Regions from separate parts of the Streptosporangium sp. NPDC048047 genome, predicted to be linked through region 1. Evidence: riboswitches for the same ligand, from Rfam matches in the RefSeq annotation. Region 1 holds a riboswitch; the other holds the start of a gene.
The links. Region 1 has a riboswitch for S-adenosylmethionine ahead of AB0D67_RS13310 (aminotransferase class V-fold PLP-dependent enzyme). Riboswitches for the same ligand answer to the same signal wherever they lie in the genome.
Positions count from the first base shown of each region.

Region 2: linked by a shared signal. The riboswitch ahead of thrC (threonine synthase) and the one ahead of AB0D67_RS13310 (aminotransferase class V-fold PLP-dependent enzyme) in region 1 are both predicted to bind S-adenosylmethionine.

Region 1 is NZ_JBEZNH010000012.1:40,697-46,354, forward strand. Features, by position in the region: gene AB0D67_RS13300 (DUF3180 domain-containing protein) at 1-369, shown strand, start outside; gene AB0D67_RS13305 (NADH-quinone oxidoreductase subunit D) at 451-1,677, opposite strand; gene AB0D67_RS13310 (aminotransferase class V-fold PLP-dependent enzyme) at 1,695-3,065, opposite strand; SAM riboswitch class IV at 3,308-3,423, opposite strand; gene AB0D67_RS13315 (cytochrome P450) at 3,547-4,746, shown strand; gene AB0D67_RS13320 (hypothetical protein) at 4,778-5,658, opposite strand, start outside.
Region 2 is NZ_JBEZNH010000007.1:22,107-27,764, reverse strand. Features, by position in the region: gene AB0D67_RS08255 (cold-shock protein) at 324-524, opposite strand; gene AB0D67_RS08250 (MoaD/ThiS family protein) at 859-1,134, opposite strand; gene thrC (threonine synthase) at 1,158-2,450, opposite strand; SAM riboswitch class I at 2,465-2,604, opposite strand; gene AB0D67_RS08240 (S1 family peptidase) at 2,734-4,224, opposite strand; gene AB0D67_RS08235 (S1 family peptidase) at 4,494-5,658, opposite strand, start outside.

The DNA.
Region 1 (5,658 bases):
ACCGTGCCGTGGACGGCGATCCCGACCGTCTTCCTGCTGGCGCTCGGCGAGGCGTACACCGGGTGGATGACCAAGGCCCGGATCGAGCGCAGGCCGGACACCAAACCCGTCGAGCCGATGGCGGTGGCCCGCCTGGCCGCCCTCGCCCAGGCGTCGGCGTACGGCGGCGCCGTCTTCGCGGGCGTCTTCGCCGGGTTCGCCTTCTACACCGCGGACCTGCTGGAACAGGGCGTGCCACGCCGTGACTTCTTCATCGCCGGCGGCTCGTTCGTCGGCTGCGTGGTGCTGGTCTGCGCGGCGCTGTACCTGGAGCACTGCTGCCGGGTGCCCAAGGATCCCACCGAGAAGGGCCGGGAGGCCGGGAGCTGAGGCCGGGGTCTCGGTGACCCGCCGGGTCCGGCGTCGCGGCCCGGCTCTCACCGGAGAGGCCCCGCCCCGGCCCCGGCGGCGTCACTTGTCGATGTCGCCGACCACGAAGAACATCGAGCCGAGAATGGCCACCATGTCGGAGACCAGGTGGCCGGGGAGCATCTCGCGCAGCACCTGGACGTTGTTGTAGGAGGCCGAGCGGAGCTTCAGCCGCCACGGGGTCTTCTCGCCGCGTGAGACGAGGTAGTAGCCGTTGAGGCCGAGCGGGTTCTCCGTCCAGGCGTAGGTGTGGCCCTCGGGGACCTTGAGCACCTTGGGCAGTCGCTGGTTGATCGGCCCCGGCGGCAGCTCGCGCAGCCGCTCCAGGCAGGCGTCGGCCAGGTCGAGGGAGACCTTCACCTGCTCCAGCAGCACCTCGAACCGGGCGTGGCAGTCGCCGGCCTCCCGGGTGACGACCCGCACCGGCAGCTCGCCGTAGGCGAGGTAGGGTTCGTCCCGGCGCAGGTCCATGTCCACGCCGGAGGCACGGGCGATCGGGCCGCTCACGCCGTACTGCATGATCGTCTCGCGGTCCAGGACGCCCACCCCGCGGGTGCGGGCGAGGAAGATCTCGTTGTCCACGATCAGGTTCTCGATGTCGGGCAGCCGCCGCCGCACGTCGGCGACGGCCCGCGCCGCCCGCTCCGACCAGCCCTCGGGCAGCTCCTCCTTCAGGCCGCCGACCCGGTTGAACATGTAGTGCATCCGCCCGCCGGAGACCTCCTCCATCACGGCCTGGAGGGTCTCGCGCTCACGGAACGCGTAGAAGACGGGGGTGATCGCGCCGAGCTCCAGCGGGTAGGAGCCGAGGAACATCAGGTGGCTGAGCACCCGGTTCAGCTCGGCCAGCAGCGTGCGGGTCCAGACGGCCCGGGGCGGCGTCTCCATGCCGATCATCCGTTCCACCGCGAGCACCACGCCCAGCTCGTTGGCGAACGCCGACAGCCAGTCGTGCCGGTTGGCCAGCACGATGATCTGCCGGTAGTCGCGCACCTCGAACAGCTTCTCCGCGCCGCGGTGCATGTAGCCCACGACGGGTTCGGCCGAGCTGATCAGCTCTCCGTCCAGGGTGAGCCGCAGCCGCAGCACCCCGTGGGTGGAGGGGTGCTGCGGTCCGATGTTGAGGACCATGTCCTCGGTGGCGAGCTCCTTGCCCTGCGCGCCGGGAGCCGCCGGCCCGTCGGCCGGGGCCGGCCGTACGGCCTCCGCTCCGGCTCCGATGCCCACGTGCAGCTCCCGGGACGCCCCTTCGGTGCGACGCTCACTCATAGGCTCATGCTCCCACGTCAGCGTCGCGCGGCAATCTCCCGCAGAGCGGACACCAACCGGTCCACGTGCTCGTCGGTGGTGCCGATGCCGATCGACGCGCGGACGGCCGAGGCGGTCCCGTCGTCGCAGCCGCCGTCCGCGGCGACCGGCCGCCGGGTGCCGCGGACGGCGTCCCGGGGCTCGGTGTCCGGGTGGTGGATGTCCTGGTGGCGCGTGTCCAGATGGTCGGCGCCCGGGTGGTGAGCGTCCTGAGGCTCGGTGTCCGGGCGGTGGGCGTCCAGGAGGTGCCGGACGAAGGGATGGGCGCAGAACCTGCCGTCCCGGACGCCGATGCCGTACTCGGAGGACAGGACCTCGGCGACCTCCCGGGCGGTACGGCCGGCCACGGTGAAGGAGACGATGCCGACGCGGGGGTGGGCGGGGTCCCACAGGGACAGCTCGCGGACGCCCTCGATCCCGGCGATCCCGGCGCGCAGCCGGGCGAGGAGACGCTCCTCCTCGCGGACCAGCGCGGTCCAGCCGGTCGCGGTCAGCGCGTCGCAGGCGGCGGCGAGGGCGACGGCGCCGAGGACGTTCGGGGTGCCGGCCTCGTGGCGGGCCTCGGGGTCGTCGTGCCAGTCGGCCTCCCCGCCGTCCGTGACCGCCCGCACCGCGCCCCCGCCGCGCAGGTACGGCTCGGCTCCGGACAGCCAGTCCGGGCGGCCGATCAGCGCGCCCGTGCCGAACGGCGCGTAGAGCTTGTGGCCGGAGAAGACCACGTAGTCCAGGTCGAGCGCGGTCAGGTTGACCGGGCGGTGCGGGACGAGCTGGGCGGCGTCCACCAGCACGCGGGCGCCGTGCCGGTGGGCGATGTGCGCCAGCGCGGCGATCGGCCACAGCTCCCCGGTGACGTTGGAGGCGGCGGTCACGACCAGCAGCTTGGGGCCCTCGATCTCGGCGAGCGCCCGGTCCGTGGCGCGGACCGCCTCACCCGGGAACGCCGGCGGCGCCAGCCGTACGGCACGCCGCCACGGCAGCAGCGAAGCGTGGTGCTCGGTGTCGAAGACCACGACCGTGGTCCCCTCGGGCAGGCAGCGGGCCAGCAGGTTGGTGGCGTCGGTGGTGTTGCGGGTGAAGACCACCGCGTCGTCCGGGCGGGCCCCGGCGAAGGCGCGGACCGTGTGCCGGGCCCGCTCGTAGCGGGCGGTGGTGAGCTGGGAGGCGTAGCCGGCGCCGCGGTGGACGCTGGAGTAGGCCGGGAGCGCGGCGGCGACGGCGGCGCTCACCGGCTCCAGACAGGGCGCGCTGGCGGCGTAGTCGAAGTTGGCGTAGGGGACCAGCCGGCCGCCGCGGACCGGGACCTCGAGGTCCGCGCCGAGCACCGCGGGGATCCGCCGGGCCTCGGGCACGCGGGTCCCGGGGAGGGTGGTTCCCGGTACGGCGGTTCCGGGGGCGGCCGGGGCGCTTGCGGCGGCGGGGGCGGCGGTTTCCGGGGCGGCCGGGGCGTTTCCGGCGGCGGTTCGCGTGGTGCAGTCGGCCGCGTCGCCGGAAGCGGTGTCGGCGGGGGCGGTGGAGGCGAAGATCGTCAGAGTGGACACGCCCGTGCTCCTTATGAGGTCATCGGACCCCAAGCCACGGCGTTGATGCGTGGAGCCCGCGCTTGCCCGGCGCACCTCGCGCCGGACCAGGTCCTCACCCGGGGCACCCCGCCGCGGACGCGAGGGTTGCCGGCCAGCTAGCCGGGGCTTGTCGCTGGCACTCATGACCTACCCGGGACTATAACCGACGACAGCGGCCCCGCCGCAAGCTCCGTGTCTCGGAATGCGGACAGATGTCTCGCGGATCTCCGGGGTCTTGGGGCCCGGCCACCTGGGACATTACGATGTCTACGTGCGCTTTGATCCTTGGAATCCGGAATTCGTCGCCCACCCTTACGACGTCTACGACGAGCTGCGGCGCGAGCGGCCGGTCGGCTTCTTCGAGCCGACGGGCCAGTGGCTGATCGCCCGGCACGCCGACGTCAACGCGCTGCTGCGTGACCGCCGGCTGGGCCGGTCCTACCTGCACGTGGCGACCCACGCCGAGTTCGGCAGGCCGGACGACCCGGAGTTCCAGGACCCGTTCTGGCGGGTGATCAGGGCCGGGATGCTCGACGTCGAGCCGCCGGTGCACACCCGGTTGCGTCGGCTGGTCTCCAAGGCGTTCACCCCGCGCATGGTCGAGACGCTGCGCCCCAAGGTCGCCCGGATCGCCGGAGAGCTGGTCGAGGCGTTCGCCGAACGCGGCGGCGGCGACCTCATCTCCGAGGTGGCCGAGCCGCTCCCGGTGACCGTGATCGCCGAGATGCTCGGCGTGCCCGAGGCCGACCGGCACCTGCTACGGCCCTGGTCCGCCGACATCTGCGGGATGTACGAGCTCAACCCCTCGGTCGAGGCCCAGCACACCGCCGTGCGCGCGGCCGAGGAGTTCTCCGCCTACCTCGTCGAGCTGGCGCGGGCCCGCCGTACCGACCCCGGTGACGACCTGATCAGCGCGCTCGCCCAGGTGGCCGACGAGGGCGACCGGCTCACCGAGGAGGAGCTGGTCGGCACCTGTGTGCTGCTGCTCAACGCCGGCCACGAGGCCACGGTCAACGTCACCGGCAACGGCTGGTGGTCGCTGTTCCGCAACCCGGCCGAGCTGGAACGGCTGCGCGCCGACCACGGCCTGCTGCCCGGTGCGATCGAGGAGCTGATGCGCTGGGACACCCCGCTGCAGATGTTCGAGCGCTGGGTGCTGGAGGACATCACCGTGGGAGGGATCGACATCCCGCGCGGCTCGGAGGTGGCGCTGCTGTTCGGCTCGGCCAACCGCGACCCCGAGGTCTTCGCCGACCCCGAGCGCCTCGACGTGGGCCGGGTGGACAACCCGCACATCTCCTTCGGCGCGGGCATCCACTTCTGTCTCGGCGCGCCGCTCGCCCGGATCGAGCTGATCGAGTCGTTCGGCGCCCTGCTGCGCCGGGCCCCGAAGATGGAACTCACCGCCGAGCCGACCTGGGGCCCCGGCTACGTCATCCGCGGCCTCACGGCCCTCAACGTGACGATCTGAACCCCCCAGGGGAGGCCGGGACGACGTCGGGCTAGCCGAAGAGTTCGTCGATGGTGGCGACCGTTCCGGCGCGGCGGCCCCACTGCTCGATCTGATCCAGGTCGGTGCATTCGAGGACACGGGCGCGGACGTCGTCGGGGACGTCGATACCGCGTGCGGTCAGGACGAGCAGCAGCATCTTGGCCTCGCCCTTGGCCTCGCCCTTGGCCTCGCCTTCGGCGATGCCCTCTGCCTTGCCCTGTCCGAAGTAGTGGCGGGCGTATTCGCTCTTGTACTCGCGGGTGCCGGTGCGCATCATCGCCTCCAGGATCTGGCGGGCCGCTACAGGGAGCATGGCCAGCACTTCGTCAATATAACCTTGCGCCTGGTCGATTCCGAGGTGGTCCAGGCCGTGGAGCATCGCGGTGAGGATTTTCTCGCCGTCGTCGCCGTGGCCGTGGACGAGGGCCGATAGGACGGCCAGTTCGGGGTTGTCCTGGGCCTGGGCGGGGTCGGTGACGGCGGGGATCCGGTCGGGGCCCAGGACCAGGGGGGTGAGGGTCAGGCCGGGGTGGCCGAGGGCGATGGGCTGGGCGCACCAGGCGGCGGTGCCGGGGCGGGGGCTGATGATCAGCAACAGGACGGGACAGTGCAGGCGGGCGCGCAAGGTGGCGAGATAGGCAGGCCAGCTCCAGCGTTTGTGGAGGTCTTTGCGGCGTTGGACCTCGACGATGACGGCGGCGACGATGTCGGTGTGCTCGTCGCGGAGGCTGACGACGGTGTCGGCGCGGTATTCGGTGGGTTTGTGGTCGTTGAGGTCGGCCGATTCGATGCGGGCGTGGGTGTGGGCGGGGACGGTGTCGGGGCGGACGCAGTCGAGGAGATCGGCGGCGAGGGTGGGGCGTTCCTTGATGAGTTCGAGCCAGATCTCGT
Region 2 (5,658 bases), on a different contig from region 1:
ACAAACTATTTAGCACTCTACCCTGTCGAGTGCAAGCGACGTCGCGTTGACCTGCCCGGGAGGTGACGGTCTCCCGCGACGACCCGTTACGGCGGACGCCCCGTACGGTCTCGCCCCCGGCCACCGCCCCGCGCGACCAGGTCCCGGCCGCCGTGTCCCGGCGGATTCGGGCCTCCGGTACAGGGAGGCCCCGGTACGGCGAGGGCCCGGCCCTCCGAGGGGACACGGTGGACCGGGCCGGCGCGCCGAGGGCCCGCGTGGACTGCGCTGCCACGGGGGTCCGTCCGGCGCGCCCCTTTTGCGCGTCCGGGGGGACGGCTGCCTCAGACGGCCCTCACGGACTCCGCCTGCGGGCCTTTCTGCCCCTGGGTGATCTCGAACTCGACCCGCTGGCCCTGTTCGAGTGCGCGATAGCCGTCCATCATGATCGCGGAGTAATGGACGAACACATCCTTACCACCGTCTACCGCGATGAAGCCGTAGCCCTTGTCCGCGTTGAACCATTTGACGGTGCCTTGCGCCACTTCCGACTCCTCTTACTGGACTTGAGGACATCGCCCATTCCTCTCGCGACGTCCTCAATCTCCGAGGCGGACACATCGCCTGCGTCGATCGTTCTCGACCATACCTGTGGTACGCCGTAGGGCAACAGAGTCAACCAGCAAACTGCCGCTTTACGTACGAATGCAGCACGAGAACATAGTTTTGCCATCGGGCCCGCTGATCAAATATTGCATTATTTCAACAAGCGCCGATATGGACATCCTCCCGAAAGCACGACGCCCGCCCCGGCCAGGCCGGAGCGGGCGTCGGCGGGCGCCGTACGGGACGGCGGCCCGGAGCGCGGGGACGACGGGGTCAACCCCCGGCGACCGCCGGGATGATGGAGATCTGGACGCCGGACGGCGTCGCGGTGTCCAGGTTGTCGGCGAAACGGACGTCCTCATCGCCGACATAGACGTTGACGAACCTGCGAATCTTGCCGGAGTCGTCGAGAATCCTGGCGCCGATCCCGGGGAAGTCGGCGTCGAGTTTCCGCAGCACCTCGCGGAGGGTCTCACCCTCGGCGTTCACCTCGGCCGCACCACCGGTGTACGTCCGGAGAATTGTCGGAATCCGTACAGAGACACTCATTATTAAGCACCTTTCCGGTGATTTCAGGCGATGACCGAGCGGAATTCGTCAAGCGAGGGGCGGATGACCGCGGTGGGACGGGCCTCGCCCGCCACCGCGTCGAGGGTCTTCAGGCCGTCACCGGTGTTGAGCACCACGGTCTCGGCGTCGGGGTCGAGCCGCCCCTCGGCGGCCAGCTTGCGCAGCACGCCGACCGTGACGCCGCCCGCGGTCTCGGCGAAGATGCCCTCGGTCCTGGCCAGCAGCCTGATCGCGTCGACGATCTCGGCGTCCGTGACGTCCTCCACCGCGCCGCCGGTACGCCGGGCGATGTCCAGCACGTAGGGGCCGTCGGCCGGGTTGCCGATGGCCAGCGACTTGGCGATCGTGTCCGGCCGTACCGGGCGGATCACGTCGTGACCCGCCTTGTAGGCGGCCGAGACCGGCGAGCAGCCCTCGGCCTGCGCGGCGAAGATCCGGTACGGCTTCTCCTCGACGAGCCCGAGTGCGATCAGCTCCTTGAACCCCTTGTCGATCTTCGTGAGCTGGGAGCCGGACGCCACCGGGACGACGATCTGGTCGGGGAGCCGCCAGCCGAGCTGCTCGGCGATCTCGTACGCCAGGGTCTTGGAGCCCTCGGCGTAGTACGGGCGCAGGTTGACGTTGACGAAGCCCCACTGCTCGCCCAGCTCGTCGCCGATGAGCTCCGAGCAGAACCGGTTGACGTCGTCGTAGGTGCCCTCGATGCCGACGAGCTTCCCGCCGTACACCGAGGCCATGACGATCTTGGCCTGCTCCAGGTCGGCGGGGATGAACACGCAGGCGTCCAGCCCGGCGCGGGCGGCGGCCGAGGTCACCGCGCCGGCGAGGTTGCCGGTGGAGGAGCACGACAGGGTGTGGAAGCCGAAGTTGCGGGCCGCCTCGACGGCGATGGCCACCACGCGGTCCTTGAACGAGTGCGTCGGGTTGCCCGAGTCGTCCTTCACGTGCAGCGAGCGCAGGCCCAGCTCGCGGGCGAGGTTGCCCGCGTCGACGAGCCTGGTCCAGCCGGGCTCCGTGTTGGGCCGGGCGGCGACGTTCTCCGGGACGGGCAGCAGCGCGCGGTAACGCCAGATGTTCGCCGGGCCGGCGGCGATCTGCTCGCGCGTCACGCGCCCGAAGTCGTAGGCGATCTCCAGGGGGCCGAAACACTCGATACAGGCGAAGCTCGGACCGAGGTCGTAGCGGGTGCCGCACTCCCGGCAGGACAAGGCCACGGCGGGGCCGAAGCGGCCGTCGGGCGCGGTGCCGGCGGAGACGGGGGCGGAGGTGGGGATCTGTGTTTCTGCGAGCGCCATGAAGCGAGGCCTTTCCCTCATCTTCGTCCGCGACCACCCTGGCCACGGACCGGAATTGGCACCTGTCCCGGCCGACCCCGCCATGTCGCGAGTTTGAACCGGGAGGGTTGCCGGGGCTTCGCAGGGCCGGTCCCTCCACCCCTCTGGATGAGCAATATGAAGTTGTGGACCCGATGAACGGGTCTCTCGCACTTTACCCCGGCCGCCGGGCGTTCTGACCAGATGTCTCACTGTGCGAGACGACGCGTGTCATTCCCCGGACGACGGACGGTGAAAAGGCCCGTCACGGGTGGCGGTACCCCAGGAGGAAGGGCCCGCCGCCCGCCACGGCGACCACCCGGTAGCGGTAGTAGCCGGGCGTGCCCTCATAGGTGATCGTCTCGAAGGGGTACGGGCTGACCGAGGAGGCGACGGTCCGCCAGCCGGAGCCGGCCGCCCACTTCTCCAGGTACAGATCGAAGTCGGTGCCGTCGTCGGAACTCAGGCAGCCGTGGTGGGTCCCGGCGGTCCTCGACCGGTAGTAGCCGCCGGCCGCCCGGTTCCGGGGGCCGACGGGCCGGTAGGCGACCTGCCCCTCCCGAAGGATGCCCCGGCCGACGCCGGGATGGCCCTCGCAGGAGCCCGTGGCCGGCCGGAAGGCGCCGCCCGCGGTCAGCAGGGTCAGCCCGTACGCCGAGAGGATCTCGCCGATCGGCTGGAAGTAGCTGACCCCGGCGCCCGGGAAGCAGGAGCCGGAGCCGCCGGAGAGCACCCCCTGGGCCTGGTCCACCGAGACGAACGGCCCGCCGGAGTCGCCCCGGTCGGCGCAGACGCTGGTGCGGGTCAGCCCGAAGACGTTGCCCTCCGTATAGGCGACGCTGGCGCCGCGCTGCAGGACGAGGCCGCAGTACCAGTCGGAGGTGGATCCGGACCGGCACACCGACGCCCCCTCGATGGCCTCCCGGGTGCCGGTGACCGGTACGGTGCCGCCCTCGGCGTTGCCCACCACCGGCTTGGGCGTCCAGTCGTCGTTGACCTGGATCCAGGAGAAGTCGCTCACCGGGAAGACCGACCCCCGGAAGACGCCCTGGGGGACCCGGTTGTAGCCGCTGGTCTTCTCACCCTCGTCGCCGCAGTGGCCGGCGCTGACGAAGCCGTTCATCCCGTCGCGGACCACGGAGAAGCCGACCGAACAGCGCTGGGTGACGCCGATGTAGAAGGGATCGCCGCCCACCAGGTCGTAGAGCGGCCGGGGACGCTCCGTGGACGGCACCACCAGGACCAGCGAGGTGTCCAGCCCGAGGTCCCTGAGGGCGGACTCGGTCCGCACCGGCTCCTCGGACAGCACGACGACCCGGTTGTTCCGCACGTCGACGTAGCGCACGCTCCCGCCCGCGGTCGGGCGGGCGGGCAGCGCGGCGTCGAGCTTGTCCTTGGCCGCGTTGAGCTCGCCCAGCGAGTGGTCGACGACCTCGGCCCGGGCTCCCTGCGTGACGATCCGGGGGATGTCGGCGGGGTCGGTGGTGGCCACCACGAGGTTCTGCGCGACGGTCCCCTGGAACCACGAGCCGGCGAAGCCGCCGCCGAGCGTCACCCGCAGCCTCGCCTCGACCGGCGTCAGGCGGATCTCGTTGAGCAGCCGGGCCTGGGCCTGCCCGGCGCTGAGGCCGAGGTCACGCTGGAGGGCCTGGAGCATGCCCGGCGGCGGCACGTTGTACGGCAGGCCGGCCCGCCCGGTCCGCCGTACGACGCGCCCCGCGGAGCCGTGCCGGGGCCGGACCGCCGGGAGTCGCACGGAGGCTCCGCCGCCGGGCCTCCCCGCCGGGAACCGTACGGAGGCTCCGCGGCCGGGCCTTCCCACCGGTAGGCGCGGGAGGGTTCCGCGGCCGGGTCTCGCCGCCGGGAACCGTACGACCGGGGCGTCCCGGATGGCGGCCAGGGGTTCGGGCTCGGCCCGGACCGCCGGAGGCGTGACGGCGGCGAGCAGGGCGGCGGCGGAGAGGACGGCACACCCGGCGACGACGGCGCGACCGTGGAACATACGACCTCCCGGCGGTCCGTCCTTCAGGGCAGGTCGTGCTGGTAGCCCAGCGTGTAGCCGCCGGAGCCGCTCGCGGCGGTCACCCGGTAGCGGTAACGGCCGGCCGCGCCGAGGTAGGAGATCGACTTGTCGGCGTCCGGGCCGGTGTCGCTCGCCACGACGACCCAGCTCCGGCCGTTCCACCTCTGCAGGTAGAGGTCGAAGTCGCTGCCCGCCGGGCCCTCCAGGCAGCCGGTGTGCAGCCTGTAGGCCGTGGTCCGGTAGTAGCTTCCGCTCGGCTGGTAGGCGACACCGCCCGCGCGGAGCGTCCCGGCCACCCGCCGCGGATAGCAGGGGCAGGCGCAGCCGGTCTCCGGCGGGACGGGCGCGTCGACCACCAGGCTCACGCCGTAGGCGGAGAGGATCTCGGTGACCGGCTGGAAGACCGTCTCGCCTCCCGCGGTGCAGTTGCCGTTGCCGCCCGACAGGACCCCCTGGGCCTGGTCGACGGAGACGAACGGCCCGCCGGAGTCGCCCGGCTCGGCGCAGGCGTCGGTGAGGGTGAGCTGCGAGACCGTCTGGGTCTCGTCGTAGACGACGGTGACGTCGCGCTGCCGTACGGTGCCGCAGTGCCAGCCGGTCGTCGAGCCGGACCGGCAGACCGACGCGCCCTCGATCGCCTCCCGGGAGCCGGTGACGCCGATCGTGCCGCCGGTGCTGACCACGTCCGGGGTGGGCCGCCAGTTCGTGTTCACCGTGATCCAGGAGTGGTCGTCGCCGGGGAAGCTGGAGCCCTGGAAGACGCCCTGGGCGACGTTGTTGTACCCGGTGGTGACGCTGCCCGCGTCGCCGCAGTGCCCCGCGCTGACGAAGCCGTTCTGGGCGCCCTTCGTGGCGGAGAAGCCGACCGAGCAGCGCCACGCGCTGTCGATGCGGTAGGCGTCGCCGCCCCGGAGGTCGTACAGGGGCCGGAACCGCTTGGCCGAGGCCTCCACCCGCACCGCCTCCTGGCTCACGCCGGTGAGCCCGACGAGGTTGCGGGTCTGCTCCGGCACGGTCGTACGGATGACCACCTGGTTGGTGCGGACATCGACGTACCGGGCGAAACCTCCCGCCTCCCCCGCGGCGGCCAGATCCTTGTCGAGCTCGTCCTTGATCGCGGTGAGCTGGGTCAGCGACCGGGCGACGATCTTCGGCTGGGCGCCCGCG